Regions from separate parts of the Embleya sp. NPDC008237 genome, predicted to be linked through region 2. Evidence: riboswitches for the same ligand, from Rfam matches in the RefSeq annotation. Region 2 holds a riboswitch; each other region holds the start of a gene.
The links. A riboswitch is a leader RNA that binds a small molecule or an ion and turns the genes downstream of it on or off. The one in region 2 is predicted to bind cobalamin.
Positions count from the first base shown of each region.

Region 1: linked by a shared signal. The riboswitch ahead of ACFZBU_RS12855 (CoA-acylating methylmalonate-semialdehyde dehydrogenase) and the one ahead of ACFZBU_RS05600 (ribonucleoside-diphosphate reductase subunit alpha) in region 2 are both predicted to bind cobalamin.
Region 3: linked by a shared signal. The riboswitch ahead of ACFZBU_RS09690 (energy-coupling factor ABC transporter permease) and the one ahead of ACFZBU_RS05600 (ribonucleoside-diphosphate reductase subunit alpha) in region 2 are both predicted to bind cobalamin.

Region 1 is NZ_JBIBGL010000004.1:543,510-553,771, reverse strand. Features, by position in the region: gene ACFZBU_RS12875 (enoyl-CoA hydratase) at 1-46, opposite strand, end outside; gene mmsB (3-hydroxyisobutyrate dehydrogenase) at 43-969, opposite strand; gene ACFZBU_RS12865 (enoyl-CoA hydratase/isomerase family protein) at 966-2,045, opposite strand; gene ACFZBU_RS12860 (acyl-CoA dehydrogenase family protein) at 2,042-3,184, opposite strand; gene ACFZBU_RS12855 (CoA-acylating methylmalonate-semialdehyde dehydrogenase) at 3,189-4,688, opposite strand; cobalamin riboswitch at 4,886-5,056, opposite strand; gene ACFZBU_RS12850 (pyridoxamine 5'-phosphate oxidase family protein) at 5,126-5,599, opposite strand; gene ACFZBU_RS12845 (class I SAM-dependent methyltransferase) at 6,649-7,323, shown strand; gene ACFZBU_RS12840 (epoxide hydrolase family protein) at 7,445-8,620, opposite strand; gene ACFZBU_RS12835 (serine hydrolase domain-containing protein) at 8,922-10,112, shown strand.
Region 2 is NZ_JBIBGL010000002.1:550,801-561,062, reverse strand. Features, by position in the region: gene ACFZBU_RS05640 (S26 family signal peptidase) at 1-337, opposite strand, end outside; gene ACFZBU_RS05635 (LysE family translocator) at 631-1,275, shown strand; gene ACFZBU_RS05630 (MOSC domain-containing protein) at 1,349-2,053, opposite strand; gene ACFZBU_RS05625 (hypothetical protein) at 2,206-2,364, shown strand; gene ACFZBU_RS05620 (VOC family protein) at 2,503-2,880, opposite strand; gene ACFZBU_RS05615 (GNAT family N-acetyltransferase) at 3,082-3,906, shown strand; gene mug (G/U mismatch-specific DNA glycosylase) at 3,903-4,598, shown strand; gene ACFZBU_RS05605 (hypothetical protein) at 4,783-4,971, shown strand; cobalamin riboswitch at 5,330-5,577, shown strand; gene ACFZBU_RS05600 (ribonucleoside-diphosphate reductase subunit alpha) at 5,654-7,972, shown strand; gene ACFZBU_RS05595 (ribonucleotide-diphosphate reductase subunit beta) at 7,990-8,967, shown strand; gene ACFZBU_RS05590 (helix-turn-helix domain-containing protein) at 9,086-9,895, opposite strand; gene ACFZBU_RS05585 (NAD(P)-dependent alcohol dehydrogenase) at 10,029-10,262, shown strand, end outside.
Region 3 is NZ_JBIBGL010000003.1:633,272-643,533, forward strand. Features, by position in the region: gene ACFZBU_RS09680 (class II aldolase/adducin family protein) at 166-1,035, shown strand; gene ACFZBU_RS09685 (RDD family protein) at 1,278-1,823, shown strand; cobalamin riboswitch at 2,031-2,241, shown strand; gene ACFZBU_RS09690 (energy-coupling factor ABC transporter permease) at 2,269-2,982, shown strand; gene ACFZBU_RS09695 (energy-coupling factor ABC transporter substrate-binding protein) at 2,979-3,347, shown strand; gene cbiQ (cobalt ECF transporter T component CbiQ) at 3,352-4,095, shown strand; gene ACFZBU_RS09705 (energy-coupling factor ABC transporter ATP-binding protein) at 4,092-4,940, shown strand; gene ACFZBU_RS09710 (PP2C family protein-serine/threonine phosphatase) at 5,142-6,242, opposite strand; gene ACFZBU_RS09715 (Fpg/Nei family DNA glycosylase) at 6,307-7,134, opposite strand; gene ACFZBU_RS09720 (ribose-5-phosphate isomerase) at 7,268-7,735, opposite strand; gene ACFZBU_RS09725 (hypothetical protein) at 7,773-8,525, opposite strand; gene ACFZBU_RS09730 (biotin transporter BioY) at 8,622-9,218, opposite strand; gene ACFZBU_RS09735 (aldehyde dehydrogenase family protein) at 9,377-10,262, opposite strand, start outside.

The sequences.
Region 1 (10,262 bases), on a different contig from region 2:
CGGTGCGATCGTGACGCTCGACCAGGATGGTCTCGTACTCGGTCATGCCGGGTCGTTCCCTTCGCCGGTGGCGGTGGCGGTGTGGTCCCTGATGGTGTGGATGACGGCGGAGAAGTCGCGCTCCGCGCCGCCGTTCTCGGCGAACGCCGCGTACATCTCGGCCGCGTGCAGGCCCAGTTCGGCGGACACGCCGCCCGCGCGGATCGCGTTGGCGGCCAGCCGCAGGTCCTTGGCCATCAGGGCTCCGGCGAAGCCGGGTCGGTAGTCGTGGTTGGCGGGACTGGCCGGTACCGGTCCGGGCACCGGGCAGTTCGTGGTCAGCGCCCAACACTGTCCGGAGGCGGCCGAGGCGACGTCGAACAACGCCTGGTGGGAGAGGCCGAGGTGCTCGCCCAGCACGAACGCCTCGCTCACCGCGATCATCGTGGCGCCCAGGATCATGTTGTTGCAGATCTTCGCGGCCTGTCCGGCCCCGGGCGGTCCGCAGTGCACGACGCGGCGCCCCATCGCGGTCAGCACGGGCTCGATCGCGGCGAAGTCCGCGTCGTCGGCGCCGACCATGAACGTGAGCGTGCCGGCGACCGCGCCGACCACTCCGCCGGACACCGGCGCGTCCAGGGCGCGGCGCCCGGACGCGCGTACCGCCTCGTGCGCGGCGTGTGCGTCGGCGACGTCGATCGTCGAGCAGTCGACGAACACCGCGCCGGCGGGTGCGGCGGCCAGGAGGCCCTCCGGGCCCAGGTAGCAGTCCAGGACGTGTGCCCCGCCGGGCAACATGGTGATCACCACGTCCGCGCCGGCGACGGCCTCCGCGGGCGACCCGGCGATCCGCACACCGTTGTCCCGGGCCTGCTCCAGGGCCTGCGGCGCCGGGTCGAACCCGGTGACGACGTGTCCGGCCGCGACCAGGTTGGCGGCCATCGGGCCGCCCATGTTGCCCAGCCCGACGAACGCGACGGTGTCGGTCATCGGCCGGCCTCCGAGGTCGCGGACGCGAGTTCCAGGCTCGACGCACCCTCGGCCGGCGCCCGGAAGAAGCGGGCGACGTCCTCGGCCCCCACGGCCTCCAGCGTCGCGGGCGACCAACGCGGCGCACGATCCTTGTCGATCACCTGGGCACGGATGCCCTCGGCCAGGTCGGGCGCGCTCAGCGCCGCGCTCGACACCCGGTATTCCTGCTCCAACACGGCCTCCAGGGAGCCGAGTTCGCGAGCCCGGCGCAGGCTCGCCAGGGTCACCTTGAGCGCGGTGGGCGACTTGGCACGGATCTGCTCGGCGGCCTGCTTCGCCGCCGGTTCCCCGCTGCCCTGGAGGCGTTCGAGAATCTCCTCGACGGTGTCGCACGCGTAGCAGGAGTCGATCCAGGCGCGACGCTCGGCGAGTTCGCCGGCCGGGGCCGGCTCGGTGAACCGCGCGACGACCTCCGCCGGTTCGCGCGTGGCCAGCGCCTCGATCACCGCGTCGAGCCGATGCGAGGGCACGAAGTGGTCGGCCAGGCCGCAGGCGATGGCGTCGCCGGCGCCGATCGAGGAGCCGGTCAGCGCCAGGTGCGTGCCCGACTCGCCCGGAGCCCGGGCGAGCAGGTGGGTGCCGCCGACGTCGGGAACGAACCCGATTCCGGTCTCCGGCATGGCGACCGTCGAGCGCTCGGTGACGATGCGCAACGCACCGTGCGCGGAGATGCCGACCCCGCCGCCCATCACGATGCCGTCCATGACGGCGATGTACGTCTTGGGGTAGCGGGCGATGCGGGCGTTGAGCCGGTACTCGTCGCGCCAGAAGTCCAGGCTCGCGGTGCCGCCGGCGACGGCGTCGGCGTGGATGGCGCGGATGTCGCCGCCCGCACACAGGCCGCGCTCGCCCGCACCGGTGATCACCACCAGCCGTACGCCGTCGTCGTGTTCCCACGCGGTGAGCGCGGCGTCGATCCGCCGAACCATGTCGTGGGTGAGCGCGTTGAGCGCCCTGGGCCGGTTCAGCACGATCCGGCCCATGGCCGCCTGCCGGTGGGTCTGCACCGGGTCCTGCTCGGGGGTGGGGGTCATCGGGCCGCTCCGATCAGTCCGCGCGCGACGATCACGCGCATGATCTCGTTGGTTCCTTCGAGAATGCGGTGCACCCGCAGGTCGCGCACGATCTTCTCGATGCCGTAGTCGGCGAGATAGCCGTACCCGCCGTGCAGTTGCAACGCGCGGTCGGCCACCGAGAAGGCGGTGTCGGTGGCGAACCGCTTGGCCATCGCGGACAGTTGCGACGCCCTGGGATCGCCCTCGTCGAGCGAGGAGGCCGCGTGCCACACCAGCGTGCGGGCCGCTTCGAGCTCGGTTGCCATGTCCGCGAGTTGGAAGCGCAGAGCCTGCGCGTCGATGAGCCGCGAGCCGAACGCCGCACGGTCGGTGAGATGGCGCACGGCGGCGTCCAGCGCGGCCTGTGCGCCGCCCAGCGAGCACGCGGCGATGCCGATCCGGCCGCCGTCGAGGGCACCCATCGCGATCCTGAACCCGTCGCCCTCGGCGCCGAGTCGGTGCGTCGCGGGCACGCGCACGCCGTCCAGGACCACCTGGCGGGTGGGCTGCGCATGCCAGCCCATCTTGCGCTCGTTCGGTCCGAAGGACAGCCCGGCGCTGTCGTCCTCCACGATGAACGCGGAGATCCCGTCGGCGCCGTCCGCTCCGGTGCGCGCCATCACCACGTACACCGCGGAGGATCCGGCGCCGGAGATGAACTGCTTGACCCCGTGCAGGAGATAGTCGTCGCCGTCGCGGGTCGCGCGGGTGGTCAGCGCGGCGGCGTCCGAGCCGGCTCCCGGCTCGGTCAGGCAGTAGCTGGCCAGGTCGTGCATCGAGCACAGACCCGGAAGCCAGCGTGCGCGCTGCGCCGGCGTGCCGTGCCGGTCGATCATCGAGGCGACCATGTTGTGGATGGAGTAGTAGGCGGCGATGGTCGGGCAACCACCGGCCAGCGCCTCGTAGATCAGTGCGGAGTCGAGTCGGTTCAGCCCCGAACCGCCCCGATCCTCGCCGACGGTGATGCCACCGAGGCCGAGATCGGCGCCCTTGCGCAGGACGTCGACGGGGAAGTGGCCGGTGCGGTCCCATTCGATCGCGTGCGGGGAGAGGTGTTCGCGGGCGAAGTCCCGGGTGGTCTCGACGATCGCGAGCTGGTCGTCGGTGAGTGCGGTCATCGGGTCAGTCCATCGTGGGGATGTCGAAGTTCGCGCTCTCGCGCGCGGTGGACGGCCAGCGCGAGGTGATGGTCTTGGTCCGGGTGTAGAAGCGGATCGAGTCCGGACCGTGCTGGTTCAGGTCGCCGAATCCGGATCGCTTCCAGCCGCCGAAGGTGTGGTAGGCCACCGGCACCGGGATGGGCACGTTGACGCCGACCATGCCGGTGTTCACTCGGCGGCCGAAGTCGCGGGCGGTGTCGCCGTCCCGGGTGAAGATCGCCACGCCGTTGCCGTACTCGTGCTCGCTGGCCAGGCGCAGCGCGTCCTCGTAGGAGGCCGCGCGGACCACGGACAACACCGGGCCGAAGATCTCCTCCCGGTACACCCGCATCGAGGGCGTCACGTGGTCGAACAGCGACGCGCCGACGAAGTAGCCGTCCTCGTGGCCGGGGACGTGCACGTCGCGGCCGTCGACGAGCAGTTCGGCGCCTTCGGCGACGCCGATGTCCAGGTAGCCGTGCACCCGTTCGAGTGCGTCCCGGCCGACCAGCGGGCCGAAGTCGGCGTCCCGGTCGTGGGAGGGGCCCACCCGCAGGGTGGCGATGCGCGCGACGAGCTTGTCCACCAGCGCGTCTGCGGTCTCGGCGCCGACGGGGACCGCCACCGAGATGGCCATGCAGCGCTCGCCGGCGGAGCCGTATCCGGCGCCGATCAGCGCCTCGACGACCTGGTCGAGGTCCGCGTCCGGCATCACGATCAGGTGGTTCTTGGCGCCGCCGAAGCACTGGGCGCGCTTGCCGTTCGCGGTGGCCGAGGTGTACACGTACTCGGCGATCGCGGTCGAGCCGACGAAGCCCAGCGCCTGCACGCGCGGGTCCTCCAGGAGCGTGTCCACGCTCTCCTTGCCGCCGTGGACCACATTCAGCACGCCCGGCGGCAGTCCGGCCTCGAGGAAGAGTTCGGCCAGGCGCAGCGGCACCGAGGGGTCGCGCTCCGAGGGCTTGAGCACGAACGCGTTGCCGCATGCGATGGCCGGGGCGATCTTCCACAGCGGGATCATCGCGGGGAAGTTGAACGGGGTGATGCCGGCGACCACGCCGAGCGGCTGGCGCAGCGAGTGCACGTCGATGCCGGTGCCCGCGTTGTCGGTGAACTCGCCCTTGAGCAGGTGCGGAATACCGATGGCGAACTCCACGACCTCCAAGCCGCGTTGCAGGTCGCCGTGGGCGTCGGCGATGGTCTTGCCGTGCTCGGCCGACAACAGGCGGGCCAGCGACTCGCGTTCGGGTTCGATCAGTTGCAGGAAGCGGGCCAGGACCCGGGCGCGCCGCTGCGGGTTCCAGTCGGCCCAGGCCGGCTGGGCCCGCTCGGCGTCGTCGATCGCGGCCAGGGTGTCGGCGCGATCCGCGAGCGGAACGCGTGCCTGTACCCGCCCGGTGTTGGGGTCGTACACGTCGCCGAACGCGCCGGATGCGCCGAGGACGTGCTTGCCGCCGATGAAGTGGGAAAGCTCGCGGATCATGAACGACCTGTCTCTCGTCAGGTGCGATCCGGAGGCGGGGCATGACCCGACCACGCAACGTCGGCGCGGGTGCGCGTGGTTGCCCGGGCGGGTCGACGTCGAAGTGGTCAGGAAAACCTGGTGGGTTCGACGTTCGCAGGATCATCCGGGGCGGGTGCGCAGACCGGTGTCATGCGTGTTTGCTCCATCCTCGTGGACAACACGGATATACCCGCGGCCGGTATCCTGACTTCCGGATCTACGCACGATGCCCGCCTTCCCGGCCTTCGCCAGTGGCTTGGTGCTGCGGCAGCGCACTCCCCGGTCACAGTGGCGGGACCATGTCGGATTCGCACCGACTTCCCTGCACCGCGGACCTTGTTGTTGAAGACGATATAGTCGGACGTCCTAGTAAGTCCAGCCGACCCGGTCCCGGCGACCGCGACCGGCCTGGTGCGTCAGGCCACGGGCGGTGGCTTCCGGGCGTAGGGAAGGTCGGGTCCCGCGGGCCTCCCGGTGTGGTCCCGGCGTTCGGCGACGAGTCCGGTGACGAATTCCGTGGTGACCCGAATCCACACCGTTTCCGCGCCGTCGCCGTCGATGTCGGGGAGCAGGCGATCCAGGTGCGCGACGGCGGAGGCATCGCGGACCCGGGAGGCGTGGCCCGTCACCGTACTCGTCCAACCGGTTTGCGCCGCGCGGTCGATGCGGTCGGCCTGGAACGCGACCACCGTGTCGAGCGCGGCCTTCGCGAGGGGCGAGTCGGTCGGAGCCCGAAACACCACGCACTCCCGGTCGAGGGCGAACGCCACCAGATGCACGGCCGGAAGAGCGCCCTCGCTCACCACGACGCGTCCCACCCCCGCGCTCGCCATCAGCTCCAGTGCCTCGTGGCGCCCGAGGGGGCGTTTCATCACGGCGTGTTCGCTCATGTCTCAACCCTCGAATCCCGCGCGGGCGCCGACACGGGGCCGACGGGCTCGTGCCGGTCGATTCCCTCGTGTCGACGCCGGGCCCGACGCCCCGCGCGCTCGACCGCGCGTCTGCTCTCCCGGACCCTGACCTCAGCCTTCCGCGCGCCCGACGCCCAGACCAGGGCCGACCGACCCGATCCCACAGGCCCAACGGCCGGTTGCCGCCGGGACCGGGTCGACCTCGTGGGACGGGCACGTTGCGAACGCACCCAGGCGACGGCGAGTTGCGCCGGGCGGGGCAGGAACGACGGGGGCGGCCCGCCACCGACGCAACGCGGCGCAGCGCGGATGCGGGCGGCCCTGGGCCCGGCCGCCTTCCCGGGCGATGGGTACGGCGGCCGGGCCGATCATGGGTGCGCACGGAGCGACGTCGATCGGGTTCGACCCGTGGCTACCGGAGCCTGCCCGCTGGGCCGGCCCGCACGCCCGACTCTGCTCCCCGTCCGCAACGTCGGGCAGAGCCGTTCGGCCCGGTCGGTTCCGGCGAAGGTCCCTTCGTGTGCGCACGACCGGGACGGGACGCCCCCGAGACGGAACGGACGGGCGCCCGACCGGTGCCGTCGCCACCGACGGAATCGGGCTCGGATCAGCGTTTGACATCGGCAAGTTGCTGCACGTGCGTTGCATGTGGTCGAGGGGTCTCCTACGCTCCAATCGGCTGCATGGGGACGTCGAACACCAGGAGCGCGCGGCGGACCGCCGACCGGCTCGCCGTGAGGTCCAAGGGCGTACGTTCCCACGAGGACGCGCCCCGTTCGTGCCTCCGCACTCCGTCCGCGGCGTGCGTCGCGGGCCGAGCGGTCGGGCACGGATGCACACGCGACACCGGGCATCGGTGCGTCGTCGTCGGGTGTGGCCGCCCATGATGTGATCCGCGGGACGGGAGCAGGTGTGGGGCGGAAGCGAATCACCGCGGTCGCCCACCCCACCGCACCGCCGGCCCGATCCCGCCCGCCCGTCCGGCCGCCGTGCGGCGACCGGACGCCTGCCAGGAATCCGAGGCACCGATGACCGACCTCGAATCGCTGCGCGCCCACTACGCCGCGACCCCCGACGGCCGCCCCAGCCGCTACCAGGCATGGGAAGTCGGCCGCGCCGTGGGCGACTCGATCACCCCGGCCACCTGCGATCCCGAGTACCGGACCTGGATGGTCGCCCATCTGGCACGCCTGCTGGACCGAGGACGCCCCGACTCCGCGCTGCTGAGCCTGGGCTGCGGCAATGCGATGGTCGAGGCCGAGTTGGTACGCGCGGGCCACCGGGTGCTCGCCGTGGACGCCCTGCCCGAGGCCGTCGACCTCGCCCACCGCAAGGGCGTGGACGCCGTCTGCGCGGACGTCCTGGTGTGGACGCCGCCGACCCGCGCCTGGACCGTCGTCTACGCCGACGGCCTGGCCGGCGACCTGCACCGGTACACCCGGGGTCTGGGCCCGGCCCTGGAACGTTTCCATACCTGGTCGCAGCCCGGCATCGGCAGCCTGGTCCTGTCCGACGACCCGCTCCACGTCGACCCGGACGCCCGGACCGGCCCGGACGTTCCCGGTTTCTCCTGGTTGTGCGCCCTCGCCCTGGCCGACGAAGCCGAAGAGGCCGGCTTCCGGGACGCGACCACCGCGACGATCAACTACCGAGGCCCCCTGTCCGGCCCCCGCGACCGCGCGGTCGTCACGGCCCTCCACTGACACGCGCCGGGAGTGGGCAGCGCGGGCCGCTCCGGTGCGGGGGAGCAGGGATCCCGGGTCGGCGCGCTCGCGATGCCCGTTCCGGGTGCGCGGTGTGCGGTGCCGGCACACCGCCGGGGCGTCACCGCGTCATCGCCGCCCGGTAGGGCCGGAAGAACGCGCGCAGTTCCTCGGCGTACAACTCGGGCTCCTCGAACGCCGCGAAGTGCCCGCCGCGTGCGGGCTCGGTCACCCGCACGAGGTTCGTCGTACGTTCGAGCCAGGCCCGCGGCGGGCGCACGATGTCACCGGGGAAGAGCGAGAAGCCGGACGGTACCTCCACCCGGCGGGCGAGCTGCGCGGGCGGGATCGCGGAGTTCGCGTGGTACATGCGCATCGACGAGCCGATCGTCCCGGTGAACCAGTACAGCGTGAGGTTCGTGAGGATCTCGTCCCGGGTGAACGACCGTTCCACGACGCCGTCGCAATCGCTCCAGGCCCGGAGCTTCTCGACGATCCACGCGGCGAGACCGGCGGGCGAGTCGTTGAGCCCGACGGCGGCGGTCTGCGGCTTGGTGCGGTGCATCGCGGCGTACCCGCCCTCGGCACCGCCCCAGACGGCGACGCTCTCGATCCAGGCGCGTTCCTCGGGCGTGAGTTCCGCCGGGTCCCCGGTGAACAGGGGCACGCCCCCGTCGGTCCGGTGCACGGCGACGACCCGGTCGGGGTGGTCGAGGGCGAGGTAACGGCTGACATGGCTGCCGATGTCGCCACCGGCCGCGCCGAAGCGCGGATAGCCCAGGACGTCCATGAGTTCGGCCCACAGGCCGGCGACGGCGATCGAGTCGAGCGGGGCGCCGGTGGGGCGGTCGGAATACCCGTAGCCCGGCATGTCGGGCACCACCACGTCGAACGCGTCGGCGGGATCGGCGCCGTGCGCGCCGGGATCGGTGAGCAGCGGGACGACCTTCGTGTACCGCCAGAACGAGTCCGGCCAGCCGTGGCCGAGCACCAGCGGCAGCACGGGCCCGGTCGGTGCGACGGCCCGAGCGTGCACGAAGTGGATCCCGAGCCCGCCGAGCGGGACGCGAAAGCGCGGCAGCCGGGCCAGTGCCGCCTCCTGCGCGGGCCAGTCGAAGCCGTCCGCCCAGTAGGCGACGAGCTCACGGAGATAGTCGAGATCGGTACCGAGCGACCACCCGGCCTCCTCGGGCGCGTCCGGCCAACGCGTCGCGCGCAACCGCGCCCGAAGATCCTCGAGATCCGCGGCCGCGGTCCGGGAGGTGAACGGTTCCGGGCGAGGCAGAGCATCCGACATGCCATGCATGCTAGTGCCGCGCCCGGTGGATCCTGGTGTGGGCCGCGCCGCCTGCCACATCTCGCGCGTAGCCCCCACCGGACCGGGGGCAGGCGCTCGACGCGCGCTGCGGTGGTGTGCGAACACGCCCACCGGTGGCGCAACATCGGTCCGGGGCCGAATCGGCCAGGTATGTGTGGGGTCCCTCGCTCCCGAAAGAAACGGACTCCTCGTGCGAACCCGACTGCCGCGTCAGCTCCCGATCCCCGAACGACGTCCACGCCGCGCCGGGTCGGCCCGAAGGCGTGCCCGAATCGCCGCGGTGGCGGTGGCGGCGCTGCTGAGCGTGACGGCCGCCGCACCGCCGTCGGGCACCTCGGTGCGATCCGATGCCCCGGCCGGATCCGCGCAGCAGGTGCCGTCGTTCGTCAAGACGCTGACCCCCGAACTCGTCGCGATGATGCAGCGGCTGCGCATCCCCGGGGCGATCGTGTCCATCCGTACCCCGGAGTGGGGCACGTGGACCACGACCCTGGGCACGGGCGACCTCGCCGACGGCACACCCATGCGTACCGCGGACCACATGCGGGTCGGCAGCATCACGAAGACCTTCACCGGGACGATCATCCTGCAACTCGTTCAGGCGGGACGGTTGTCGCTGGAGGACCCGGTGTCCGCGTTCCGGTCGGACGTACCCGACGGGGAACACATCACCATCCGCCAACTGCTCCAGATGACCAGCGGTCTGTACAACTACACCGAGGATCCCGACTTCAACCGCACTCTGGACGAGCGGCCGCAGACCCGGTGGACTCCGGACGAGCTGCTTGCGATCGCGTTCCGGCATCCGTCGTACTTCCCGCCCGGCGGGGGATTCCACTACTCCAACACCAACACGGTGCTGCTCGGCCTGATCGCCGAGAAGCTCACCGGCCAACCGCTCGCCGAGCTGTACCAACAGCACATCTTCCGCCCGCTCGGCATGTCCGAGAGCAGCCTGCCGAACGACTCCCGACTGCCGCTCCCGCACGCCCACGGTTACGAGTTCATCGGGAACGTGGAGAGCCTGACCGCGCCGGTACTGACCGGCAAGGAAGCGGCCTGGGCGGACTGGTCGGCCGGCAATCCCAAGGACGTCACCGACGCGAACCCCTCGTGGGCCTGGGCGGCCGGCGCCGCGGTCTCCACCGTCGACGATCTGCTGCGCTGGGCCCCGGCGTTGGCCACCGGCACCCTGCTCAGCCCCGAGATCCAGCGCGAGCGGCTGAAGTTCGTGCCCGCGTCGGACCAACCCGGGGCGCCCACATACGGCCTCGCCATCGCGGACTTCGCCGGCTTCCTCGGCCATGACGGCCAACTGCCCGGCTACAACAGCTTCGTGGGGTACAACCCGCAGTCCTGCGCGACCGTCGTGGTCCTGGTCAACCTCAACCAGTCGCCCGACGGCAACGCCCCGGCCAACGAACTCACCAAACTCATCCTGGCGAAGGTCTTCCCCGGGTCACCCGCGTAGCCTGCGCCCACTCGTCGCAGCCGATGGCCCGCGGCGGAGCCCGGCGGACTCCGCCGCGGACCCGAGGCCCGAACCCCCGGGGGGCCGAACCCCCGAAGCCCGAACCATCGAGGTCCGAACCCCCGGGGCCCGAACCCTCGGGGGAGCGGC
Region 2 (10,262 bases):
CCATCGACACGGGCGCGCGCACCTTCCGGGACGCCCCCGGGCGTGGGACGCCGTCCACCGACACGCAGATCCCGTACACCCGGGCCTGCGACGTCCAGCCGTTGGCGCGGCCCCGGTTGTTGCTGATCTGTACGCGCGCGCGGGTGTCGTCCAGCGCGGAGACCAGGTGGAGGTACATCTTTCCGGCGACCCGGGCGAGCACGATGTCGCCGATTTCGAGGCGGGCCGGATCGACCGGCGCGACGGTCACGAGTTGGCGACTGCGGATAAGCGGAACCATGGAGGCCCCGCGCGGGCGAAACTCGACGGTGGCGCCGTGCGCCACCTTGGCGGCCATGCTGTCCATCATCCCCATCGCGCACCAGGATGACGGATGGGCGCCGAGCCTGCCACGGGTTTTTTCCGCCTGCGGGTATCGGCCCGCACGCCCTCGTCGCGGCGAACACCGTCCTCGGATGCCGACATGTCCACCGGCTCACGGATCCGGGGCGATGGGGGCCGATCCCGCGCGCCGGCGACCACCGGGCAACCCGGTTGCCGGGAAAAGCGGGGACCGGACAGAATTGCCCGACCAGCGAACGGCGGCGGCGAGGATTGCGGCCACTGCCCGTACCACCTGCGGGGGCGAGTGTGATCGAGACCAGCGCGATACTCGGGGTGAGCGCCGTGGCGCTCGGGATGGTGCTGACGCCCGGGCCGAACATGATGTACGTGACCTCGCGCAGCATCACCCAGGGTCGCCGGGCCGGCCTGGTGTCGCTGCTGGGTGTGGGGCTCGGCTTCCTGATCTACATGTCGATGGCCAACCTCGGCCTGTCCGCGGTGTTCCTGGTGGTGCCGGAGCTGTACACCGCGGTCAAGCTCGCCGGTGCCGGCTACCTCGGCTGGCTCGCGTGGCAGGCGCTGCGGCCGGGTGGGATCTCGGCGTTCGCCCCGCAGGAGCTCGCCCCGGACTCGAATCGGCGGCTGTTCACGATGGGTCTGGTGACGAACCTGCTGAACCCCAAGGCCGCGATCATGTACCTGTCGCTGATCCCGCAGTTCGTCGACCCCTCCGCCGGACACGTGCTGCTCCAGGGGTTCGCCCTGGGCACGATCCAGATTCTGATCAGTCTCGCGGTGAACACGATCCTGGTCCTGGCGGCCGGCACGATCGCGGTGTTCCTGGCCCGGCGGCCGTCCTGGCTGCGGATCCAGCGCTACGTGATGGGCACCGTCCTGGGTGGGCTCGCGGTCAAGTTGGCCACCGATCGCAGCCACCCGGCGGCCGCGTGACCCCGGGCGCCACGCACCGTCCCGGACCGACCGGGCACCGCGGCGGGAACGGGCGGGCCGCGCGGCGGGCCGGCTATTCGGCGCCCGGTGCGGGCAACAGGTCCGGCGGGGGTATCGCGACGGTGCGCTTGTGGGCCACCTCGCGTACGTGGTCGGGCAGTTCCGCGACGTCGAGCAGTCGGGGCAGCAGGTCGGCCTCGGTGGTCAGGGCCCGGAAACACTCGCCGATGGTGAGGTCGTGGCGGGCCGGACGGGAGACGATCGTGATCGTGTCCCCCGCAGCGATCTCGCCCGGTTCGATCACCCGCAGATAGGCACCGGGAAGCGCCCGTTCGGTGAACCTGCGCACCCATCGGCGCTCGTCCAGCCACAGCGCGAAGGTCGCACACGGTATGCGCGGGACGGACACCTCCAACAGCGCGCCGGCCGCGCCCACCCGCCAACGCTCGCCGATCAGCGCGGCCTCCAGGTCCAGGCCGGACGTGGTGAGGTTCTCCCCGAAGCTGCCGTTGCCCAGCTCGCGCCCGAGCTCCCGCGCCCACATGTCCAGGTTCTCGCGCGAATAGGCGTAGACGGCCTGATCGTTCCCGCCGTGGTTGTGCCGGTCGTACACGCCGTCGCCGACCAGCCCGCTGCCCAGTCCCCCGGGTCCGGATCCGGGTGCGCGCACGGCGACCGAATGGTCGACGGGTCGTTTGTCGATTCCGGTCGTCCCGACGCCGGACTTGGCCGGATTGGGTCGTGGCCGGGCGAGGTTCACCGAGATCACGTGCGACATGTCAGCAGGCTACCGGGCCGACGGCGGCCCGGATCGGGCCGATTGCGGCGGCGCCGACCGCGTATGCGGGCCGGACTCGGGCAAATACCTGATATCGGCGCCCTCGGGGGCGCCGGGGCCCGTCTGTCCGGGCTTCAGGGAGGGACCACGACATGAGTTCGCTGTCGAAGACGCTCAAGAAGATCCAGAGTTACATCCGCCGCAATCCGCGACAGGTCGAGCAGGGCCGTCGGCTCGTGCGCGACCGCCTCGCCCGCCGCCGCGGCGGTCGCGGGCAGGGCCCGGGCAACCCGCCGAGCAACCCGGCCTGATCCGACCGACCGGGGCGAACGCACCGCGCTCGCAGGCGAATCCGGCGCGCGCGCCCCGGCTCCTGCGGTCGAACGCGCGCAAGGTGCCACGAAAGCCGCGACCTCGTGTTCATCCCCGCAGTCGAGCGGGAGCGGTGCTCATCCGATCAGGGTCCGCTTGGCCCGCACGACGCAGAATTCGTTGCCCTCCGGGTCGGCGAGTACGGTCCACGATTCGGTGCCGGTCTGGCCGACGTCCACGCGGCGGGCACCGAGCGCAACGACCCGCTCGATCTCCGCCTCCCGCTCGCCGGGCCCGGCGCCCGGGGTCAGGTCCAGGTGCAGCCGGTTCTTGACCGTCTTGACGTCGGTGACCGGCATGAAACAGATGCCGATCGGCGCGCCCGGCTCGGTCCCGATGACCACCTCGCGCTCGCGCTCCGACAGGATCTCCCACCCCAGGACGTCGGCCCAGAAACGGGCCAGGCCCGGCAGATCGTGTGCGTCGATGACGATGTGGTGCAGGGAAATGGCCATGCCCGCCATTGTGTGACGCGCCATCGCTCGCTCCAACGGAATTTACCGCCCGCGGGCGGGCCCGGATCACCTGCCGCCCGGACACCGGCGCGAGCGCGTGTCGGCCCGGGCCGAAGGGTGCCGACCACCACGTGCTCGACCCGTCCGCGTCGGGCCCACCGGCCCGGAATCGGAGCGGGCGGGCGTGTCACACTGGCCCGCATGCCGAAGTCCGCCGCAGAGGTGCGCGCCCAGTTGGAGACGTTCTACGACGCGGTGGCTCGCCGGGCCACGCGTACGGAGACGTTCGGCGGGTTGACCCTGTTCGTCCGGGAGGGCCAGGGATGGCCCCGTTACGCACGACCCACGCTCGGCAGCTCCGTCGAGCCCACCGCCGCGGACGTCCGCGCGGTGCGGGCGCGGCAGAGAGAGTTGAAAGTGCCCGAGTCGTTCGAATGGGTCGACGAGACCACCCCGGCGCTGCGGGCAGCGGCGATCGAAGCCGAGTTGCACGTGCACGAGCACCCGCTGATGGTGCTCGATCCCACCGAGCGACCCAGCGAACGCCCGGACCTGCCGGATCTGGTGACGGTGCGTCGGGTCCGGGCGGACGCCACCGATTTGGCGATCGTGCACAGCGTCGCGACGGTCGGGTTCGCCAACCCGGGCACCGCGTCCGGAACCGACGGCCCCACCGAGCGGGACACCACCGCCCTGGGCCAGGACCCGAATCTGCTGTCCTACCTCAACGAGCGGCTGCGCTCCGGCGAGACGGTGATGTTCGCCGCGTACAGCCCGGCCGGGCCCCTGTGCGTGGGCAGCTACCAGCACCTGTACGACACGGCGGAGATCGTCGGTGTGGCCACGCTCCCCGCGGCCCGACGCGGCGGCCTCGCGGCGGCGGTGACCTGGGAGCTGGCCGGGCATGCGCTCGACGGCGGGAACGACACGGTGTTCCTGTCGGCGGGCGACGAGGACGTGGCGCGCATGTACGGCCGGCTCGGCTTCCGATCGGTGGGCACGGCGCTGATCGCGGAGGCACCATGAGCGCGAAAGAGCCCGAGCCGGGCCCCGCGAAAGCGCTCGTGTTGCCCATCCCGCCGGGCCGCAACCCCACCGCCGCCGAGCTGGCCGCGGCACACGGGCGCAGCATCCCGGACGTGATCGGGCCCGACCTTCGAGTGTTGTTCTGCGGGATCAACCCGGGCCTGTGGTCCGGCGCCACCGGTCGGCACTTCGCCCGTCCGGGGAACCGGTTCTGGCCCGCGCTGTACGCGTCCGGGTTCACACCTCGCCTGCTCGCTCCGACCGAGCAGGACGAGCTGCTCGCGCTCGGTCTCGGCATCACCAACGTGGTGGCCCGCACCACCGCCCGCGCGGACGAGTTGACCAAGGACGAGTACATCGCGGGCGGCGCGGCGCTCACGGCCAGGGTGCACCGGTACCGACCGGCCTGGCTGGCGGTGTTGGGCATCGGCGCGTACCGGACCGGCTTCGGCCGGCCGAAGGCGGTGGTCGGCCGGCAGCACGAGACGATCGGCGACACCGGGATCTGGGTGCTGCCGAACCCGAGCGGCCTGAACGCGCACTGGACGGCGGCGGCGCTGGGCGAGGCGTTCGCCGAACTCCGGGCGGCGAGCGATCCGGACTCCTCGGGCGCGGACGGGGCCGCCGAGCGCCGAGCGGCTCCGGAAGCCCCGGCGGGTCCCGAGGGGCGGGGCGCCGCGCCGCCGGCATGAGGCGGCCGGGGCCGGTGGTCCCGCGCGACGGCACGCCGTCCGCCGATGCCCGATGCCCGGAGCCCGGGTTCCCGGGCGAGTCGGGACCGTTTCGGCTACCTGTATCCGAGTCGATACGTCAACCGACCGAGTGGCATCACCCGGTTGGTGGTTACTTCACGCCCCCTCGCGCGGTTGGGTCGGCATGAAGATCCTGCGGGCCCCGTTCGGGCCGTGGCCCACCGAGACGATCGAGACCCCCGTCTACGAGGCGTTGGTCGCGGAGTGGCGCGACTCGGGTCGGGAGGTGCCGGGAGCGGTGGACCGACCGCACGACCGCCCGGCCCGACACGCCCGCCCGCCGTACTCCGGGCCGCGGACCGGCCGTCCCTGAGCCCGCGCACCGCCCGCGCCCGCGGCGGACCGCCCGACCGCCTCCGCCGCCCGCCGGGCGCGGCGCGGAGACCCGTTCTCGGGTCGCCCCGGCCGCCGCCCTCGCGGCGGATGCGGCAGGCCCCACGACACCGCGCCGCCGGCGTGTCGCGCGACCGCTCGACGCGGTGCACGCGAGTACCGTCGTGCCGGGCATCCGGCGGGAGCCGGTCCCACACCGCCCGCAGGGCACCGCCGCACCCGGTGCCCCGGGGGCCGCACCGCCGGTGGCGGGCCCGCCGGTGGCGATCCGTGGTACGCCGAGAACCGCGACACGACACAACACCTGGGGGTGCAACGACCACCCCGCCACTACATATATGCTCTGCGACGCAGCTGGTTCGCCGTTCCCTCAGGGGAAGGGCGACGCGAGAGGGAATCCGGTGTGAAGCCGGAACTGCCCCGCAGCGGTGAGCGGGAACGAACGTCGTCATGGAGCGCCGAACGTCGAGAGACATTCGGGAAGCGACGACCACTAGGTACTCCGCGGCCCGCCGAGCACGCCGTGCCCGGCGGTGCCCCGGCATGCCCGCGAGTCCGAATACCTGCCGGCTGCCCGTGCCTTCGGGCGCGGGGTCACCTGTACGTACGAGCTCGCGAGGAGAGAGCACGTGACCGTTGTGGACAGCGTGGGCGCGACCCGGATGCGGATCGACGAAAGCCCCGAGGACCAACTGGCAACCCTGGTGCGCACCCAGGCGCGCGATCTGCCGGAGGTCGATCCGGATCGGGTCGTCCGCCGGGTCGTCGCGGGCCTGAACGAGGGCGCGGACAAGGGCGCCGCCGCGGACCTGGCGGTGCGCACCGCGGCCGAGCTGATCGCCGAGGAGCCCGCCTACTCGCGGCTCGCCGCGCGCCTGCTCGCCGGCCGGATCGCGGAAGAGGCCCTGGCGGCCGGCGTCACCTCGTTCAGCGCCGGCATCGCGCTCGGTCGCCGGGAGGGCGTCATCGGCGCGGAGACCGCGGCGTTCGTCGCGAAGCACGCCGCCGAGCTGGACGCCGCCGTGGACGCCGAAGGCGACCGCAGGTTCGAGTACTTCGGCCTGCGCACCGTGTACGACCGCTACCTGCTGCGCCACCCGGTCTCGCGCAAGGTGGTCGAGACGCCGCAGCACTTCCTGCTGCGGGTGGCGTGCGGCCTGGCCCGGGAGCCCGGCGAGGCGATCGGTTTCTACCGGCTGATGTCCTCGCTCGCCTACCTGCCCAGCTCACCGACGCTGTTCAACTCCGGCACGGTGCACACCCAGATGTCCTCGTGCTACCTGCTCGACTCGCCCAAGGACGAGCTGGAGTCGATCTACGACATGTACGGGCGGATCGCCCGGCTGTCGAAGTTCGCCGGCGGCATCGGCGTGGCATGGTCGCGGGTGCGTTCGCGCGGCTCGCTGATCCGCGGCACCAACGGGCACTCCAACGGCATCGTGCCGTGGCTCAAGACGCTCGACTCGTCGGTGGCCGCGGTCAACCAGGGCGGCCGGCGCAAGGGCGCGGCCTGCGTGTACCTGGAGACGTGGCACCCGGACATCCTGGAGTTCCTCGAACTGCGCGAGAACACCGGTGAGGACGCGCGCCGCGCGCACAACCTCAACCTGGCCAACTGGGTGCCGGACCTGTTCATGCGCCGGGTCCAGGAGGACGGCGTCTGGTCGCTGTTCGACCCGAACGAGCTGCCCGAACTGCCCGATCTGTGGGGCGCCGAGTTCGACCGGGTCTACGAAGCCGCCGAGCGGGACGGCCGGTTCGTCCGGCAGATGCCCGCGCGCGACCTGTACGCCCGGATGATGCGCACGCTCGCGCAGACCGGCAACGGCTGGATGACCTTCAAGGACGCGGCCAACCGCACCTGCAACCAGGCCGCGGAGCCGGGCAACGTGGTGCACCTGTCCAACCTGTGCACCGAGATCCTGGAGGTCACCAGCGACGGCGAGACGGCCGTGTGCAACCTCGGCTCGGTCAACCTCGGCGCGCACGTGGTCGCCGGCGAGGGCATGGACTGGGACAAGCTGCGCGCGACGGTTCGCACCGCTGTGGTCTTCCTGGACCGGGTCATCGACATCAACTACTACCCGACCGACCAGGCCGCCGCGTCCAACCCGCGCTGGCGCCCGGTGGGCCTGGGTCTGATGGGCCTGCAGGACGTGTTCTTCACGCTCGGCATGCCGTTCGACTCGGTCGAGGCACGCGAACTGTCCACGCTGATCTCCGAGGAGATCTACCTCACCGCGTTGGAGACCTCCTCGGCGCTCGCCGAGGTACATGGCCCGCACCCCGCCTACGCCCAGACGCACGCCGCGCGCGGTCGGCTCCAGCCCGACCTGTGGGAGGGCGTCCAGCCGACCCAAACCAAGCGTTGGGATGCGCTGCGCGACCGGGTCGCCGAACACGGCCTGCGCAACTCGCTGCTCGTGGCGATCGCACCGACCGCGACCATCGCCTCGATCGCGGGCGCCTACGAGTGCATCGAGCCGCAGGTGTCGAACCTGTTCAAGCGCGAGACGTTGTCCGGCGAGTTCCTCCAGATCAACGCGTACCTGGTGCGCGAGCTCAAGGCCCGCGGCCTGTGGACCCCCGAGGTCCGCGACCGGATCAAGCGCGCCGAGGGCTCGGTCCAGGGCATCGCCGAACTCCCCGAGGACGTGCGCGAGTTGTACCGCACCGCGTGGGAGCTGCCGCAGCGCGCGCTGATCGACCTGGCGGCGGCCCGCTCGCCGTACATCGACCAGTCGCAGTCGCTGAACCTGTTCATGGCCGACCCGACCATCGGCAAGCTGTCCTCGATGTACCGCTACGCGTGGTCCACCGGTCTCAAGACCACGTACTACCTGCGCTCGCGCCCCGCGACGCGGATCCAGCAGGCGACCGTGCCGGCGCAGGCCTCGGCCGCGCCGGTCGAGGAGATCTCCGACCTGGAGGTCATCGCGTGCTCGCTGGAGAACCCCGAAGCCTGTGAGGCGTGCACGTGAGCCTGCTCGATCCCGGAATGAACCTCACGCTGCGCCCGATGCGGTATCCGGACTTCTACGAGAAGTACCGCGCGGCGATCCGCAACACGTGGACGGTCGAAGAGGTCGACCTGCACAGCGACCTGGCCGACCTGGACAAGCTCAGCCCGGCGGAGCGGCACCTCGTGCAGCGCCTGGTCGCGTTCTTCGCGACCGGTGACACGATCGTGGCGAACAACCTGGTGCTGAACCTGTACCGGCACATCAACTCGCCCGAGGGCCGGTTGTACCTGTCGCGGCAACTCTTCGAAGAGGCCGTCCATGTGCAGTTCTACCTGACCCTGCTCGACACCTACATGCCCGACCACGAGGAGCGCGAGCAGGCGTTCGCCGCGGTCGAGCACATCCCGTCGATCCGGCGCAAGGCGGAGTTCTGCTTCCGCTGGATCGACTCGGCGATGGGCCTGGACCGGCTCGAATCGCGGGAGGACCGGCGGCAGTTCCTGCTCAACCTGATCTGCTTCGCGGCGTGCATCGAGGGCCTGTTCTTCTACGGCGCCTTCGCCTACGTGTACTTCCTGCGCTCGCGCGGCCTGCTCAACGGGCTCGCCTCGGGGACCAACTGGGTCTTCCGCGACGAGTCGGCACACATGGACTTCGCCTTCGCCGTGGTGGAGACGGTGCGGGCCGAGGAGCCCGACCTGTTCGACGACGAACTCGCCGAGGACGTCCGGCGCATGCTGGCCGAGGCGGTCGAGGCGGAGACGGCGTTCGCCGAGGACCTGCTCCAGGGCGGCGTGTCCGGGATGACGGTCACGGACATGCGCTCCTACCTGGAGCACGTGGCCGACCGCCGGCTGGCCCAGCTGGGCATGGCCCCGGTCTACGGCTCGGCGAACCCGTTCGGATTCATGGAGCTCCAGGACGTACAGGAACTCTCGAACTTCTTCGAGCGGCGGGTCTCCGCCTACCAGGTCGCGGTCACCGGCTCGGTGTCCTTCGACGAGGACTTCTGAGCCCGAGGCGTCGTGCTCGACGAGGCCGCCGTGCCGTCCCCCTTCCGGGACGGCACGGCGGTTTCGCGTTCTCCCGCCGTGCGGCCGACGCGCCGGCGGTAGGGGGAACGGGCTTCGCTCACGAGCGTTCGGCCGCCCGGCGGCGCAATGCCGCGGCCGTGGCCTCGTCGGCGGGGAGGAATGCCTCCAGGTGCAGTTCGGCGAGGGTGACATCGGTGGCCGTGGCGAAGGAGGTCAGCGTGGTCAGCAGGCGCAGTTCGCCCGGGCCGTCGGGGTCGCGAAGGCGGAGCGGAACCGCGAAGCCCAGGTGGTCGGGGCCCAGTTCGGCATCCGGGACGTAGCCGCGCAGTTCCTCGATGAAGGCGTCCAGCAGCGGGTCCGGGCTGCGCAGCGCCTGGGCGCGCATGTTCTCCAGTACGTGGTGGCCCCACGCGTTCAGGTTCCGCACGCGCGGTGCCATGCCCTCGGGATGCAGCATCAGCCGCAGCATGTTCATCGGGGCGCGGAGCAGCTCCGCGGACGCTCCTTCGGTCAGCACGTCGATCGCCGCGTTCGCGGCGACGATCCGCCCGTACGGGCGCAGCACCATCGCCGGGTAGGGCAGGTGGCCTTCGAGCACCGCACGCAGCGCGTCGTGGACCGGGCGCAACATCGGCGCGTCCAGGTCCGATTCGGGGAAGACCGGCGCGTATCCGGCGGTGTGCAGCAGCGCGTTGCGCTCGCGCAGGGACAGGCCGAGCGACTCGGCGAGTCGGATGATCATGGTTCGGCCGGGGCGCGATCGGCCGCTCTCGATGAAGCTGAGATGCCGTTGGGAGGTCTCCGCGCGGGCGGCCAGTTCGAGTTGGCTCAGTCGCCGGGCGGTGCGCCAGCGCCGCAACTCGGCGGGGAAATCCGGGCCGTGGAGCCGGGTCGTCGTCGTGCTCATGAGGCAGTTCTAGGCAGCCGAGGGTATCCCCGGCAATTCCCTCGGGGGAATTGTCCGGCTCCGACGCCGGTCACATGATCGTTGCCATGGCCCGCCGAACGGGGTGGGCCGATCGGTCGAGGAAGGAAACCCGGTGAAGAGCTACCACCTGCGGCCCGGCGCCGGCATCGAGGGCATCACGATCCGCGAACACGAACAACCGGAGCCGGGTCCCGGTCGGGTACTCGTCCGGGTTCGGGCGACCTCGCTCAGCCTGCGCGAATTGCTGGTCCTGGACGGCGATTACCCGCTGCCGGTGCTGCCCGACACGATCCCGGGCTGCGCCGGGGTCGGCGAGGTGGTCGCGATCGGCGCGGGCGTCACCCGG
Region 3 (10,262 bases), on a different contig from region 2:
TGCGGGCAATATTCGCTTAATTCCCGGAAACCCGACCCGGACGACCGTGGGTCGCTAGAATCCGCGGCTTCGTGCGAAGGCGCGTCCACCGAGGGCTGTCCCCGGATGTGACTCGCCGGTAGCGTCGGCCGAAGTCCCGCGCGACCCGAGTCCGAGGAGATGGACATGTCCGGCACCGATGCGCAGCAAGCCCAGGACGTGCAGGCAGGGCGGGTGACCCCGCCGCGGCCGACCCCGCCGCGGCCGGTATCGCCGGCGGACCTGAGCTTCGCGCTGCCGCCCACCTTCGAGACCGTCGAGCAGGAGCGCCGGCACCGCAAGGAACGCTTGACCGCCGCGCTGCGACTGTTCGGCCGCTTCGGCTTCGAGGAGGGCGTGGCCGGGCACATCACCGCACGCGACCCGGAGCTCACCGATCACTTCTGGGTCAACCCGTTCGGGATGTCGTTCAAGCACATCACCGTGGACGACCTGATCCTGGTCAACCACGAGGGGCAGGTCGTCGAGGGTCGATTCCACGTCAACCAGGCCGCGTTCGCGATCCACTCGCAGATCCACGCGGCCCGCCCGGACGTGGTCGCGGCGGCGCACAGCCACTCCGTGCACGGGCGGGCGATCTCCGCGCTCGGCATCAGGCTCGAACCGATCACCCAGGACGTGTGCCCCTTCTACGAGGACCACGAGCTGTTCGACGACTACGCGGGTGTCGTGCTCGACGCCGAGGAGGGCCGCCGGATCGCCGAGACGCTCGGCCCGCGCAAGGCGCTGATCCTGCGCAATCACGGCCTGCTCACGGTCGGGCAGTCGGTCGACGCCGCGGCGTGGTGGTTCATCACCATGGAGCGCTCCTGCCAGGTGCAGCTGCTCGCCCAGGCGGCCGGCGAACTCAAGCCGATCTCGCCGGAGAACGCCCGGCTGACCCGCGAACAGCTGGGCAACGACACGGTGGCCTGGATCAACTACAAGCCGCTGTACGACGTGATCAGCCGCTCCGAGCCGGACCTGTTCGGGGCGGACGGTCCGATGACGCCCTGATCGGCCGGCGCCGCGCCGGACCACGTCCGCCGCGTCGCGGCGCGGGCTCGGCTCGATACGGCGCGGCGCGGCACCGCACGACTCGGCTTCGGGTCATCGAACGACGTCCTCCGGTCGATTCCGGTGACCGCCCGCCTCCCCTCCGTGTCCGGTCGGCCTCCATGTCCGCCGACCGGGCGCAATCTCTGCGATATCCGGCCGCGCCGGGAGTCAACTCGCCCGGTAGCGGAAAGTACAAGGACATGTACGAACGGAGCCTTCCGCAGCACTTCGCGCGCTCGGCACGTCCCGCCCGGTCGGGTGCCCGACTGTGGCTGCCCGCGGTCGAGAGCCCGCTCGTCCCCTCGGTGCTGTGGCGCCGAATCGGCCAGTTCCTGGTGGACGTGGTGGCCTCCGCGCTGTTGCCCGGAGCCGCGATGTTCCTGTTCGTCCTGCTGCCCACGCACCCCGACGGCTCGATCCGCAGCGGTCCGCTGACCACGACGATCACCGCCGGCGTGATCGTCGTCGCGGTCGCGATCCTGTTCTGGTACTGGGTGCTGCGTCCCGCCGAGCACGACGGGCGCACGTGGGGCATGCAGGTGTTCGGCATCCGCGTCGTGGACGTGTCCGGCGGACGTGCCGGCCGGCGCCAACTCGGGATCCGCTGGCTGCTGTTGGCCGTCGACGCGTTCGCACTCGGCGCGATCGGGCTGACCGCGGTGCTCGGCAGCGAGCGACGGCAGCGGGTCGGCGATCGGGTGGCGGGCACCCTGGTCGTCCGCGGCCGCGGCCCCGGCCTGGACTGAGCCGGCCGCACGGCACTCGTCCGCGCCGCCTGCGACCCGGGTCGCCCTCCCGCGGGCCGCCCCGGATCGTGGACCGCGCGAGTGCGCGCAAGGCCAGGACAGCTGCGGCCCGTTTCCGGAATGCGGCTATTGATCGGCCGCTCCGCCCATCTTGTGGTCTTGCGCACGGTTTGCAAAAGCCACCTTGTCGCCATGTCCATCCGACCACTAGTGTCGGCTCGCCGTGGTGTTCGGGAAGCCGGTTCGATGCCGGCGCGGCCCTCGCCACTGTGATCGGGAAGTTCTCCTCCACCCCCGCGAAAACGTTGATTCGTCGTCTCGGGGAAGCCACTGGGACCGCTTGCGCGGCCCCGGGAAGGCGGAGACGTGAACGTACGACCCGTCAGCCAGGAGACCGGCCACGGCGATCGTCCGTCCACGAGGTGTTGGAGAGGGACCCTTCCTCATGCATATCGCCGAGGGCTATCTGCCCTGGGAACACGCCGTCGCCTGGGGCGTCGCGTCGACCCCGTTCGTCGTCCACGGTGCCCGCGCGCTCACCCGCGAGGTACGCGACCGCCCCGAGAACACCCTGCTGCTGGGCGCGTCCGGCGCGTTCTCGTTCGTGCTGTCCGCACTGAAGATCCCCTCCGTCACCGGGAGTTGCTCGCATCCCACCGGTACCGGACTGGGCGCCATCCTGTTCCGACCACCGATCATGGCCGTGCTGGGCACGATCACCCTGCTCTTCCAGGCGTTGTTGCTGGCGCACGGCGGGCTGACCACACTCGGCGCGAACGCGTTCTCGATGGCGATCGTCGGCCCGTGGGCGGGTTACGGCGCCTATCGACTGGCCCGCTCACTACTCGATCGACGCGGCGGCACCATGCCGCTGGATGTCGCGGTGTTCCTGGGCGCGTTCGTCGCGGACCTGAGCACGTACTGCGTGACAAGCGTGCAACTGGCCCTCGCCTTCCCCGACCCCGACAGCGGATTCCCCGGCGCCCTGGCCAAGTTCGGCGGCATCTTCTCGCTCACCCAGATCCCGCTGGCGATCAGTGAGGGTCTGCTGACCGTCCTGGTCGTGCGCTTGCTGCGGCAGTCCAGCCGAGGCGACCTGATCCGCCTCGGTGTGGTCACCGACGCGCGGGTCGCGCGCGAGGAGGAGAAGACCAAGTGAAGCGCTCGACGAAGATCAACCTGCTGATCGTGCTGGCCGTGGTGCTGCTCGCGGCGCTGCCCGTGGTGTTCGGGATGGGCGACCACAAGGACGAGCCGTTCGCGGGCTCCGACACCCAGGCCGAGACCGCGATCACCGAGAACGACCCGGACTACGAACCGTGGTTCAGCCCGCTGTACGAACCGCCGTCCGGCGAGATCGAGTCCGGCCTGTTCGCGTTGCAGGCCGCAGTCGGCGCAGGCGTGGTCGGCTACGTGTTCGGCGTCAAGCGCACCCGTCGCCGACTCGCGCCCGAGGCCGCGGACACACCCGACGAGCCGGCGGACGCCGCCGCCGAGGCACCGGTATCGGCCCCGGGTCGCTGATCCCGTGTTGCCGATCGATGCGGCGGCGCACGCGAGTTCGTGGCGCCGCCGCCACCCGGCCGACAAGGCCGTGCTCTCCTTCGGGCTGCTCGGCTGCGCGGTCGCGCTGCCGCCGTGGCCGGGCGCGGTCCTGGTCGCCGGGACCGTCCTGGTCGTCGCGTTCGGGTTCGCCAAGGTGCCCGCCCGGCGGTTGTGGCGGGCCGCCCGCGCCCCGCTCGGCTTCGCCGCCACCGGCGCCCTGACGCTGCTCGTGAGCATCGGCGCGGACGGCGTCGGGTGGGCCGAGGACGGACCGCGCCACGCGGCCGAGTTGCTCGCCCGCTCCGGTGCCGCCGGCCTCGCGATGTTGCTGTTCGCGTTCACCACGCCGCTGTCGGACGTGTTGCCCCGGCTGACCCGGGTGGGTGTCCCGGCCGCCGTGGTGGACGTCGCGGCGGTGATGTACCGGATGTTGTTCGTGCTCTACGACACGACCGCGAGGATCAACCAGGCGCAGGCCGGCCGGCTGGGCCATCGCACCCGTCGGGCCCGGTGGCGCTCGGTGGCCGGGCTCGGCTCGGCGGTGTTCGTGCACGCGTTCGCTCGCGCCCAACGCCTGGAGGCGGGCCTGGCCGGGCGCGGCTACGACGGGCGCCTGCGGGTGCTCGTGGACGAGGTACGAATCTCGCGTGCCTTCGTCGTGGGCTCCCTGTTCGTGGTGGCGGCGGTCGTCGCCGCCACCCTTCTCCTGGTATCGGTGGTGCCGTGATTCCGTTGCGGGTACGAGAGATCGGCTACGCCTACGAGGACGGGCCGCCGGTGTTGAGCGGGTTGTCCCTGGCCGTTCCGGCCGGCCGCGCGCTGGCCCTGCTCGGGCCGAACGGCTGCGGGAAGACCACGCTGCTGCGGCTGTTGACCGGCGGCCTGGTGCCGGATTCGGGGCGGGTCGAATTGCACGGGGTGCCGATTCGGCACGACCGCAAGGGACTCACCGCGCTGCGTCGGGTCGTGCAGCTGGTCGTCCAGGATCCCGACGACCAGCTGTTCTCCGCGTCGGTGGGCCAGGACGTCTCGTTCGGGCCGCTCAATCTGGGCCTGGACCCGGCCGAGGTGCGTTCGCGGGTGGCCGAGGCGCTCGCCGCGCTCGGGATCACCGCGCTGGCCGAACGACCGGTGCACCTGCTGTCCTTCGGCCAGCGCAAGCGGGTCGCCATCGCCGGTGCGATCGCGATGCGGCCCGAGGTGCTGGTGCTGGACGAGCCGACCGCCGGCCTGGACCCGGCCGGACAGGAGGCCCTCCTGGACACCCTGGCCGAGTTGCGTGCGGCCGGGACCACGGTGGTGATGGCCACGCACGACGTGGACCTCGCGCTGCGCTGGGCCGACGACGCGGCCGTGTTGGCCGACGGGCGCCTGCACACCGGGCCGGCGGAGGTGCTGCTCGCGGACACCGCGTTGCTGGCCGCGGCGAGTCTGCGGCCGACTTGGGCCCACGCGGCCGCCGCCGTGCTGGCCGCGCACGGCCTGACGCCGACGGGCGGCCTGCCCCGGACACCGGCCGAGCTGGCGGCCCTGGCGGTCCGGCCGTCCACCGCCGAGACCCGCGCGCACTGATCGGACGCGGGCCCCGGACGCATGTCCGGTCCCGCAGCCCCGGCCGGCCGTGCGCTCCGGGCCGCCCGGGCCGAGTCCCGCGCGGCCCGGTGGGTGCCGCGCCCCGGGCACCCGCATCCCGCCACCGGACGACGCGGCCTGATCCGGCGGTCCTGTCCGGCGGCCTGATCCATCGGAATCCCCCGACCTGGCCCGGCCCGCTCACCGCCGGCGCAGCAGCACCACCGCGCGGTCGTCCCCCACATTGCGACCGGCCGCCGCCACGATCCGGCGCGCCGCGTCGTGGAAGTCGTCCCGGACCATGCGCTCGGCCTCACCGAGGAAGCGGTCGATGCCGGTGGCGATGTCCTCGCCGGGCATCTCCACCATGCCGTCGGTGAACAGCAGGAGCGCGTCGCCGGGACCCAACCGACCCTTGACACCTTCGAAACCGGCGTCCTCGATCACCCCCAGGAGCGGGCCGACCGCCTCCAGCACCTGCCAGCGTCCGGAGCCGGCGATCCAGTGCACGCCCGGCGGATGGCCCGCCGAGATCAACTCGTACTCGCCCGACTCCAGGTCGAGCACCACGTGCACCGCCGTCGCGAAGCCCTCCGCCCACTCCTGGCGCAGCAGGTAGTCGTTCGCCGCCGGCAGGAAGTCGCGTGGCGGCAACGACCCGAGCAGCCCGCCGAACGCGCCGGAGAGCATCAGCGCGCGCGATCCCGCGGCCAGCCCCTTGCCGGAGACGTCGACGAGCACCACCTCCAGCACCCGCCCGCCGCCGGCGCCCCGGGAGGCGACCAGGAAGTCGCCGGAGAACGACTGCCCACCGGCCGGCCGCAGCACCACCTCGGTGTGCCACTGCGGCGGCAGCACCGGCATCTCGCCCTGCGCCCGCAACCGGTCGCGCAGGTCGAACAACATCGACTCGCCGCGGGTCCACTGCACTCCCAGGCGGGTCCGCATCCGAGCCATCAGCAACACGATGCCGGCGATCGCCCCGACCACCAGGATGGTGCCGCCGGTGACCTCGTCGGTGTCGTGCACCTGATGCTGGGCGACCAGGACACCGGCGGTGGCCGCGTACAGGAGCAGCAGGCTGGGCATCCGCAGCACCAGCCCGCCGACCAGGATGGGCACCGCCGTCATCGTCGCCGGAAACCACGACGCGTCCACGTCCGACAGCAGGCCGCAGGCGGTGACCGAGGCCAGCAGTCCGGCCAGGGCGAACCCGTCCGAGGGCAACACCCGGTGCCGCAGCCAGGACACGACGCGCCGAGCGGAGCGCGCCAGTGCCGCGCGCCTCCCGGTCCTGCCCACCCGGTTTCCCCTGCTCGTCGGCGCGGCCACCCGGTGACCCTACCGAACGGTCATCAACCGGAGGTTACGCCGACGGCTGACAGGTGGGACACCAGAACAGATTCCGGCCGACCAACTCGACGGTCTTGATGTGGGTTTCGCATATCAAGCAGGGCATGTCGGTGCGCCGGTAGACGTAGACCTCGCCGCCGTGGTCGTCCTTGCGCGGCTCGCGGCCCATCGCCTCGGGGGTGTGCTCGGGCCGCACGGTGTCGATCCGACCCAGCCGCACGCCCTCGCGCATGAGCAGCACCAGGTCGGCCCACATCGCATCCCAGGTGGCCCGCGCGAGCCGGTTGCCGGGCAGCGTCGGGTCGACCCCGAACCGGAACAGCACCTCGGCGCGGTACACGTTGCCCACGCCGGCGAGCACGTCCTGTTCCATCAGCAGGGCGCCGATCGGCTTCGCGCTGCGCTGGATCCGGCGCCATGCCGCCGCCGGGTCGGCATCCGCCCGCAGCGGGTCGGGGCCCAGCCGGGCGTGCACCGTGTCCTTCTCGGCCAGGTCCAGGAGGCGGCACGCGGTCGGCCCGCGCAGATCCGCCCAGGCCGCCCCGCCGGGCACCTTCGCGGCCAGTCGCAGTCGGACCTGGCCGACCGGGTCGGGCAGTGCCTCGCCCTCGCCGAAGGAGAACTGTCCGTACAGGCCCAGGTGCACGTGGATGAAGCGCTCGCCGGAGAACTCCAGGAACAGGTGTTTCCCGTGTGCGTCGGTGGCGACCAGCCGCTCGCCGTCGAGCAGTGCCGCGCTCTCCGCGAAGCGTCCCTGTGGGCTGGTCAGCCGCAGCGGCAGGCCGGCGAACCGCTCCCGGTGGGCGGTGGCGAGACGGTGAATGGTGTGGCCCTCGGGCACGCGGCCTCCAACGCAGCGACGACGGTCGGACGGAATGTGGGGTGGTGTGACACCTCAACGCTACCGACCCGCACCGACATGCCGACGCCCCCGACCGGACGGACCGATCGGGGGCGGGTGGGTACGGCGTGGACTACGGCAGGGTCGGCAGTTCGCCGGTGTTCTCGTACTTGGTGAGCATGTTGATCCGGCGGGTGTGTCGCTCGGCCTCGCTGTACGGGGTGTTCACGAAGACCTCCAGGAACTTCGTGGCGTCCTCGAGCGAGTGCATGCGCGCACCCATGGAGATCACGTTCGCATTGTTGTGCTCGCGGGCCAGCGACGCGGTCTCCTGGCTCCACACCAGGGCGCAGCGCACACCCTTGACCTTGTTCGCCGCGATCGCCTCGCCGTTGCCGGAGCCGCCGAGCACGACGCCGAGGCTGCCCGGGTCGGCGGCCACCCGCTCGCCGGCCCGCAGGCAGTACACGGGGTAGTCGTAGGAGTCGGCCTGTACCGCCGGGCCGCAGTCGACGGCCTCGTGGCCGTTGGCGTCGAGCCACGTGACGAGGTGCTGTTTGAGGTCGTAGCCGGCATGGTCGGAGCCGAGGTAAACGCGCATGGGCCGCAGTCTCTCAGGCGCGGTCCCGAACGTCCCATCAGGGCCGGTATCCACCGGGTGGCGTGTCCGGCGCACCGGTCGGCCGCGGCGGCGCGGAGGGCGGCGGGCCGGCCGGCCGGATGGCGGTGGGGGCGTCGTGCGGCGACTGCGGCGGGAGGCCGTAGCCGAGGTTGCCCGGGGCGCCGGGCAGGCCGTAGCCGGCGGGTTGGCCGTAGATGTTCGACGGCGGGTAGCCGATCGGGCCGGCCGCTCCGCGCGACCCCGCGTATCCGGCCGCCGCGGCCAGGCCCACCAGCCATCCGGTGAGCAGACCGAAGAGGGCCCCCGCCTGCATCGCGGTCATCGCGCTGTGGAAGCCCGAGCCCTCGTGCCGGCGCCCGGCCTGGTCGTACGCGATCGCGAACACGGTCAGCGCGTGCAGGGCGCCGCCGAGCACCAGCGCGAACCAGCCGACGACGAACGCCACGAACCCGCCGGCGCGCTCGTTCAGGCCGCGCGCGCCCGCCGCGAGTACGGCGGCGACCACCACGAACAGCACCGCGATGCCGACATAGCCCGAGGTGACGTCCCTGGTGGTGAAGCTGAAGCGGAACTCGTCGCCGAGGTCGCCCTTGTCCGCGATCCACAGCGGATGGCTGAGGAACCGCAGCAGCTCCATGTACCACTCGTCGCGGTCGCTGCTCGCGCCCCATGCCTCCTTGAACACCCACTGGTTGCCCAGTCCGGCCACGATCAGGAACGCGACGACGGTTCCGCTGATGGTGATGCGCTTGGTTGCCCCCGGTCTCATGGGACGAGACTAGGCGCCCTCGGGGGCCGCTCGCCAAAGAAATCGGACCCCGCTTCCCCTATACGGGGAAACGGGGTCCGAACGGTGACCGGGGCGTCAGCCGCGCCGACCGACCAACTTCCAGGCGGCGGGCAGCAGTGCCATCGCCAGGGCGATCTTGACCGCGTCGCCGAAGAGGTAGTTCTGCATGCCGATCTCGTACGCCTTGGACATCGAGATGCCCAGGTCGTGCGCGAGGTAGGTGAGGCCTGCCGCGTAGATCACCGCGTTGCCCAGCACCATCGTGCCGGCGGTGCGCAGCGGGCTGCGGTCGGTACCGCGCTGGGCCAGGAAGCCGGCCACCGTCGCCGCGAGCACCATGCCGAGCACGTAGCCCAGGGTCGGGAACCCGGTGCCGGAGGTGCCCTCCGCGAACCACGGCATGCCCGCCGCGCCCAGGCCCAGGTAGAGCACCATCGCGGCGAGGCCGCGCCACGCGCCGAGCGCGCTGCCGGCGAGCAGCACGGCGAAGGTCTGGCCGGTCACCGGGACCGGCGAGCCGGGCACCGGGACGGAGATCTGGGCGGCGAGGCCGACGAACGCGGATGCGCCGACGACCAGCGCGGCGTCGCGCACGGCGGCGCCCTTGAAGACCTGGGCCGGGACCAGGTCGGCCAGGACGGGGCGGCGCGCGTCGAGAAGGGCAGTACTCACAGCGGACTCCACACTCTTGGGTTGCGGGACCCGATGAACTTAACCAATCGGACATCGAACGATCACGGGGGTGTCCGACAAGGTACCGATCCGTACTTTGTCGAACACCACCGAAAGCGTCGATCCCGGGTCACCGTCGGCGCGAGTGGTCGCCCGCGTCACAGTTGCAGTGCCTTGACCTCCAGGTACTCCTCCAGGCCGAATCGGCCCAGCTCACGCCCGTTGCCGGACTGCTTGTAACCGCCGAACGGGGCAAGCGGGTTGAAGGCGCCGCCGTTGATCTCCACCTGGCCGGTACGCAGCTTGCGCGCGAACGCCACCGCCGCCTCCCGGCTGGGTCCCCACACCGCGCCGGACAGACCGTACGGGGTGTCGTTGGCGATCCGCTCGGCCTCCTCCTCGGTGTCGTAGGGCAGGATCGACAACACCGGGCCGAAGATCTCCTCGCGGGCGATCGTCATGTCGCCGGTCACGTCGGAGAAGACCGTGGGCCGCACGTGATAGCCGTTCTGCACGCCCTCGGGCAGGTCCGCGCCGCCGGTCACCAGGGTGGCGCCCTCCTCGATGCCCTTGGCGATGTAGCCGCGCACCCGCTCGAACTGGGTCGCGTTCACCAGCGGACCGAGCTTGCCGGTCATCGCCGTCGCGGCCTCCTCGGCCAGCTCGACCGCACGCGGCAGGTCGTCGCGGTGCACCAGCATCCGGGTCAGCGCACTGCACGTCTGCCCGCTGTTGCGATACGCGCCGCCGATGCCCGCGCGCACCGCCTTCTCCAGATCGGCCCCGGGCAGGATCACATTGGCGGACTTGCCGCCGAGTTCGAGCGCGACCCGCTTGACCGTCGCGGACGCGAGCTCGGCCACACGGGTGCCGGCCCGGGTCGAGCCGGTGAACGAGACCATGTCGACGTCCGGATGCGACGCGATCGCCTCGCCGACCACCGGGCCGGTGCCGGAGACCAGGTTGACCACGCCCGCCGGGAAGCCCGCGTCGTGCAGGATCTCGAAGAACAGGTGCGCGGCCTGCGGCGCGACCTCGCTGGCC